One region of the Variovorax sp. AB1(2024) genome, then DNA from elsewhere that is predicted to be linked to it. Evidence: predicted binding sites of a transcription regulator. Region 1 holds the regulator's gene; the other holds the start of a gene.
What was found. Region 1 encodes sigma-54, which starts transcription at its own class of promoters, with help from an activator protein. Its sites were predicted from a motif close to TGGCANGNAANCTGCTTT; they were not measured.
Positions count from the first base shown of each region.

Region 1 (3,424 bases):
CGAGCGGCAAGCTCGCGCCGCTGTCCAAGCAGCACATGGAAGAGCGCCTGTCCGAACTGCTGGCCGACCTGCGCGTCGACCACCTGCGCGATTCGCCGGCGTTGGCGCTGTCGGGCGGCGAGCGACGCCGCGTCGAGATCGCACGCGCCCTGGCCACCCAGCCGCGCTTCATCCTGCTGGACGAACCCTTCGCCGGCATCGACCCGATCGCCGTCATCGAAATCCAGCGGATCATCAGCTTCCTGAAAGAGCGCGGCATCGGCGTGCTCATCACCGACCACAACGTGCGCGAAACGCTGGGCATCTGCGATCACGCGTTCATCATCAGCGACGGGCATGTGCTGGCACAAGGTACGCCCTCGGAGATCGTCGACAACGCCGAGGTACGCAGGGTGTACCTAGGCGAACACTTCCGTATGTAAGGAAGGGTCGGGTTCTCCACATGAAGCAAGGGCTGTCCCTTCGCGTCTCGCAGCACTTGGCGTTGACGCCCCAGCTGCAGCAGTCGATCAGGCTGCTCCAACTCTCCACGCTCGAACTGAGCCAGGAAGTGGAGCAGATGCTCGACGAGAACCCCTTCCTCGAGCGCACCGCGGAAGAAGCGGCGCGCGAGGAGTTCGGGCTCGACACCGCCGACGCCCCCGCTGCGCGCGATGACGGCAGTGACGGCGGCGACGGCGAGAGCGACTTCACCCCGCCGCCCGCCAGCACCTCCACCGCCTCGACCGAGACCGCCACCACCACCACGGCCGACTCCGACGGCCCCGCCGCCGAGATCGCCGAGCGCGAGCCCGACTGGGAAGGCGACGGCACCGTCGACATGGCGCCCGACGACAGCGAGTGGGGCAGCGACGCTCCCGCGCGCCAGAACAACCTGGGCGACGACGAACGCGCCGACGCCACCGAACTCGCGCGCAGCCAGGAATCGCTGCAGTCGTTCCTGCACCGCCAGGCGCTGAGCCTGCGCCTGAGCGAGAACGACAGCGCCGCGCTGCGCTTCCTGATCGAGTCGCTCAACGACGACGGCTACCTCGAAGACTCCCTGCCTGCGCTGGCCTCGGGCCTGGCCGGCGACGACAACGACCAGTTCGACGACCTGGTGCACCACTTCCAGGTGGCGCTCGGCCTGCTGCAGAGCCTGGAGCCGGTGGGCGTGGGGGCGCGCGACCTCGGCGAATGCCTGAGCATCCAGCTGCGCGCGCTGGCCGCCGAGGACGACGACGAAGACGAAGAGCAGGCACAGGTCTACAAGACCGCGATCGCCATCTGCAAGCAGCCGATGGAACTGCTCGCGCGGCGCGACTTCAAGCGCCTGGCCACGCTCACCCGCAGCAGCGAAGAGCTGGTGCGCTCGGCGCTGCAGGTCATTGCGCGGCTGGAGCCCAAGCCGGGGCGCCGTTTCGTCGACGTCGAGCGCAACATCGTCATTCCCGACGTGATCGTCACCAAGACCGGACGCGGCACCAACGTCAAGTTCCGCGTCATGCTGAATCCCGAGGTCATGCCGCGCCTGCGCGTGCACGACATCTATGCCGGCGCGCTCAAGTCGCACAAGGGCGAGGGCAGCCAGGCGCTGTCGCAGCGGCTGCAGGAGGCGCGCTGGTTCATCAAGAACATCCAGCAGCGCTTCGACACCATCCTGCGCGTGAGCAACGCCATCGTCGAGCGCCAGAAGAGCTACTTCGTGCACGGCGAGCTGGCCATGCGCCCGCTGGTGCTGCGCGAAATTGCGGACGAACTGGGCCTGCACGAATCCACCATCTCGCGCGTGACCACCGCCAAGTACATGGCCACGCCGTTCGGCACGGTCGAGCTGAAGTATTTCTTCGGCTCGGCGCTGGGCACCGAGACCGGCGGCAATGCGTCGAGCACGGCGGTGCGCGCGCTGATCAAGCAGTTCGTGAGCTCCGAGAGCATCAAGAAGCCGCTGTCGGACAGCCAGATCTCCGAGATGCTGAAGGAGCAGGGCATCGAGTGCGCGCGCCGCACCGTGGCCAAGTACCGCGAAGCCTTGCGCATTGCGCCCGCCAACCTGCGCAAGGCCCTGTAGAAAGCCTTCGATGAGCCGTCTCCCGATGTCGCGCTGGGGCCATTGGGTGATCGCTTTGCTGGCCGTGCTGCTGTTCAGCGGCTGCGCCACCCTGCCCGACGAGGCGCCGCGCCCGCCCACCAAGGCCATGGCCGTGTCGCCCGACACCGCGCTCGGCAAGCTCGCGATGGCGGCCCAGCCCGACCCCGACCTGAGCGGCTTTCGCCTGATGCCCGGCGGCGACTTCGCCTTCGCCACCCGCATCGAGCTGGCGCGCCGCGCCCAGCGCACGCTGGACGTGCAGTACTACCAGATCGAGAACGACGAGACCGGCCGCTACCTGCTGCGCACCCTGCGCGACGCCGCCCTGCGCGGCGTGCGCGTGCGGGTGCTCATGGACGACCTCTACACATCGGGCGAAGACGAACTGCTGCTCGGCTTTGCCGCCACGCCGAATGTAGAGCTGCGGCTGTTCAACCCGTTCCCGGCAGGGCGCAGCAGCCTGGTCAGGCGCTTCGCGGCTTCGCTGTTCGACTTCAGCCGCGTGAACCGCCGCATGCACAACAAGCTGTTCATCGCCGACGGCGCGATGGCGGTGGCGGGCGGGCGCAACATCGGCAACCAGTACTTCACGCGCACGGCGGGCGAGAACTTTCTCGACCTCGACACCTTCGTGACCGGCGCGCTCATTCCCCGGCTCGGCAGCCTGTTCGACCAGTACTGGAACAGCACCTATGTGCGCCCCGTGCAGTCGGTGGTGGCGAGCAGCCTTTCGCGCGAGGAGCTGCAGCGCCGCTTCGACGCCGCCACCGGCGCCGACACCACCCCGCCGCCGCCGCCGCCCGCGCCCAACGACCTGCTGGGCTACAGCCCGATCGCCGACGACCTGAACGCCGGCAGGCTGGGCCTGATCTGGACCCTGGCCGAGGCCTATGCCGACTCGCCCGACCGCGTGATCGGCAAGACCGCGTCGTACGGCGGCGTGCCGCTGCTGGACGTCGACAGCGTGCGCTACAACGTGGTCGAGCAGATGCGCCGCGCGCGCGCCGAGGTCACCATCGTCTCGCCCTACCTGATACCGGGCGCCACGGGGCTCGAGGTGATGCGCGAGATCCGCGGGCGCGGCGTGAAGATCAGCGTGGTCACCAATTCGCTGGCAGCCACCGACGAGCCGCTGGTGCACACCGCCTACCGCCGCTACCGGCCCGACATGCTCAAGCTCGGCGCCGACCTGTACGAGCTGAGCTCCACGCGCACCCGGCGCAGCGTGCGGCTGGGGCTTTTCGGCACCACGGTCGGGCGGCTGCATGCGAAGTCGGCGGTGATCGACCGGCGCACGCTGTTCGTGGGTTCGATGAATTTCGATCCGCGCTCGGAATCGCAGAACACCGAGAT
Region 1 covers NZ_JBBHKP020000001.1:1,461,331-1,464,754, forward strand. Annotated here, with positions in the region: gene lptB (LPS export ABC transporter ATP-binding protein) at 1-422, shown strand, start outside; gene WIX39_RS06980 (RNA polymerase factor sigma-54) at 443-2,050, shown strand; gene WIX39_RS06985 (phospholipase D family protein) at 2,061-3,424, shown strand, end outside.

Region 2 (3,424 bases), 1.5 Mb from region 1:
CTACGAGCTGCCGCAGGACATCGACGTGGCCACCAGCGAAGCCAAGCTCGAGAACGGCGTGCTCACGCTGAAGCTCGGAAAACTGGTGCCGGTGAGCCAGGCGACGAGTTTGCAAATCAACTAGTAAGGGCGATGCCCACAAGAAGAAAGTGTCAGCCAAGGGTTGCTTTTGACTTTGAACATGCTCCCTATTCACAATAGGCGTGCATAACGTCACATCATGTGACGTTTTCTTAGTACTTTCTTCTTCGTGGGCGTCTTGTAAACGCATCGAAAATCATGACGGTGCGGATCGGGTGCCCCTCCTGGCACCATGAAAACTCACCTTCAACCTGCAAACCCCACCGAACAATCCGACACGCTCCTGGTGTTCCTGCCAGGCGCCTACCTCAAGCCCGACGAGTTCGAGCGCGAAGGATTCATCAGCGCCGTAAGGGAGCGCCACCTCGCAGCCGATGCGCTGCTGGTGGATGCCGACGTCTCCTACTACTACGACCAGACGCTCAGCGAACGCCTGCATGCGGACGTCATCGAGCCGCAGCGCGCCAAGGGCTACAAGGCGATCTGGCTGGTGGGCATTTCCATCGGCGGCTTCGGCGCGCTGATCCACGAACTGGCCAAGCCCGGCTCGGTGGACGGCATCGTGGCGCTGGCGCCCTACCTCGGGCGCCGGGTGCTGGGCGCGGAGATCAAGAAGGCCGGCGGCCTGCGCGCATGGCAGGCACCCACCGGGCCGCAGCCCGACGAAGAGCCCGACCGCAAGCTCTGGCCCTTCTTCCAGCAATACCTATCGGCGCAGCCTTCGAAGAACCTGCCGCCGCTCTACCTGGGGTTCGGCCTCGAAGACCGCTTTGCCAGCAACCACAAGCTGCTGGCCGACGCACTGCCGCCGGGCCGCGTGTTCACCACCGAAGGCGGCCACGACTGGCCGCAATGGCGCCAGCTCTGGCGCAACGTGCTGGACGTGCTGCCGCTGCCGGCCATCGGCCGCTCGCGCCAGCCGCAGCCTGCTATGCAGCAGCCTGCGGCATCGATGCCTCGGTCGTCAGCGATGCCAATGGCCATCGCGGTCTGACGTCGAAGGCATAGCGCTCGGTTGCCTGCGACAGGCCCGACTGCAGGCGCATCGCGGCGGCCATGGCGATCATGGCGCCGTTGTCGGTGCACAGGTGCAGCTCGGGGTAGTGCACCCGCACCTTGCGCCTTGCGCATGCGGCATCGAGTTGCTCGCGCAGGTTCTTGTTCGCCCCCACGCCGCCCGCCACCACCAGCCGCTTCAGGCCGGTCTGGTCGAGCGCGGCGAGCGACTTCTTCAGCAGCACCTCGACGATGGCCGCCTGCGTGGACGCCGCGAGGTCGGCCTTGCCGGCCTCGAGCTGGTCGCCGAGCTTCTTGGCCTGGGTGAGCACCGCCGTCTTCAGGCCGGCGAACGAAAAGTCGAGATCACCGCTGTGCAGAAGCGGGCGCGGCAGCTTGAACGCCGCCGGGTTGCCGCCTTCGGCCAGCTTCGCGAGCCACGGGCCGCCCGGGTAAGGCAGGCCCATGAGCTTGGCGCTCTTGTCGAAGGCCTCGCCGGCCGCGTCGTCGATGGTCTCGCCCAGCAGCTCGTAGCGCCCCACGCCGTCCACCCGCATCAGTTGCGTATGGCCGCCGGACACCAGCAGCGCCACGAACGGAAACTCCGGCGGATCGGCGCTCAGGAACGGCGACAGCAGGTGTCCTTCGAGGTGATGCACGCCCAGCACCGGCTTGCCCAGCGCCACGCCCAGCGCGCAGGCCACGCCGGCGCCCACGAGCAGCGCGCCCGCCAGGCCCGGTCCGCGGGTGTAGGCCACCACGTCGATTTCACCGAGCGAGCGGCCGGCCTCGGCCATGACCGACTCGGTCAGCGGCAGCACGCGGCGGATGTGGTCGCGGCTGGCCAGTTCGGGCACCACGCCCCCGTAGGCCTGGTGCATGGCGATCTGGCTGTGCAGCGCATGCGAGCGCAACACCGGCAGCGCGTTGCCGTGCGACTCCACCAGCGCCACGCCGGTTTCATCGCAGGATGATTCGATTCCCAACAAGAGCATGCCGCCGAGTGTAGGTGGCGCCTGCCGCGGTCGCCCGCGAAGGGGCAAGCGCAGGCGAGCGGGAGGCCCTCGAGAGGCACGGATGTTGCAGTGCTCCCCCAAGCCCCCCCGCAGGCGAACGCACCCACCATGAAGTCCGGACTGAGTTTTCTGATCGCCGCCCGCCGCTGCGAAATCGACGAGCTGGACCAGCTCGCGCGCACCAGCGAACTGGTCGGCGTGATCGGGCGGCTGGTGCACGCGCTGCAGCGCGAGCGCGGCATGTCGAACGTGTTCCTTGCATCGCACGGCGTGCGCCTGGCCGAGCAGCGAGCCCCGCAGATCGCCGAATGCCTGGCGCTCGAGCAGGAAGTGCGCGCCGGGTTCGACCAGCTCGAGTCCGAGCATCACCGCGGCGTCGGCTCCGGCAACGGCGCGCGGCTGTTCAGCCGCATCGCCTGGGTGCTGCCGGGGCTGGACGCCCTGCCCGCCCTGCGCCGGCGCATCGATGCGCTCGAACTCAAGCCGTCGCAGTCGACCGCCGCCTTCGTCAAGCTCATCGCCGGCCTGCTGTCGGTCGTGTTCGAGGCGGCCGACGGCGCCACCGACCCCGAGATATCCCGCCTCCTGGTGGCGATGTTCAACTTCATGCAGGGCAAGGAGTTTGCCGGCCAGGAGCGCGCATTCGGCGCCGCCGCGCTGGCCCAGGGCCGCAGCGACGAAACCCGGCGCCTGCAGTGGCAGCACCTGATCGAATCGCAGGAACGATGCTTCCAGGTGTTCGTCGACTTTTCCGGCGATGCGGTGCTCGCCCTCTGGCGCGAGAGCCAGTCCGACGCCACCCTGGCCGAGCTGGAGCGCATGCGCCGCAGGGGCGCCACCTCCGCGCCCGCCGACTCCGCACTCGGCCAGGCCTGGTTCGACTGCTGCACGCGCCGCATCGACGCCATGCGCACCGTCGAAGACCGGCTCGAAGCCGACCTGCGCGCGCTCTGCAGCCACAAGACAGCCCGGGCCCGCAGCGAACTCCAGGCCTACCGGCAGGTGCTCGACACCTTGGCGCCGGAGACCGACGCCGCGCTGTTCTTCGACGACGCCGACGCGCAGGCCGCCGCGCCCGCGCAACTCGGCCGCCACCTCGAGCGCTCGGTGCTCGACATGGTGCAGGAGCAGTCGCAGCGGCTGCAGGCCATGAGCGACGAACTGCAGACCGTGCGCGCCTCGCTCAATGAACGCAAGCTCGTGGAACGCGCCAAGGGCCTGCTGATGGCGCACCGGCGCATGAGCGAGCAGGAGGCGCACAAGATGCTGCGCGAGACCGCCATGAACCAGGGCCGCCGGCTCGTCGAAGTGGCCGAGTCGGTGCTCGCGAT
Region 2 covers NZ_JBBHKP020000001.1:2,989,219-2,992,642, reverse strand. Annotated here, with positions in the region: gene WIX39_RS13890 (Hsp20/alpha crystallin family protein) at 1-124, shown strand, start outside; gene WIX39_RS13885 (alpha/beta hydrolase-fold protein) at 314-1,075, shown strand; gene tsaD (tRNA (adenosine(37)-N6)-threonylcarbamoyltransferase complex transferase subunit TsaD) at 1,011-2,072, opposite strand; gene WIX39_RS13875 (nitrate regulatory protein) at 2,202-3,424, shown strand, end outside.
Region 2: WIX39_RS13875 (nitrate regulatory protein) is a predicted target of sigma-54. The motif match lies at 2,147-2,164, and genes of this name have one in related genera.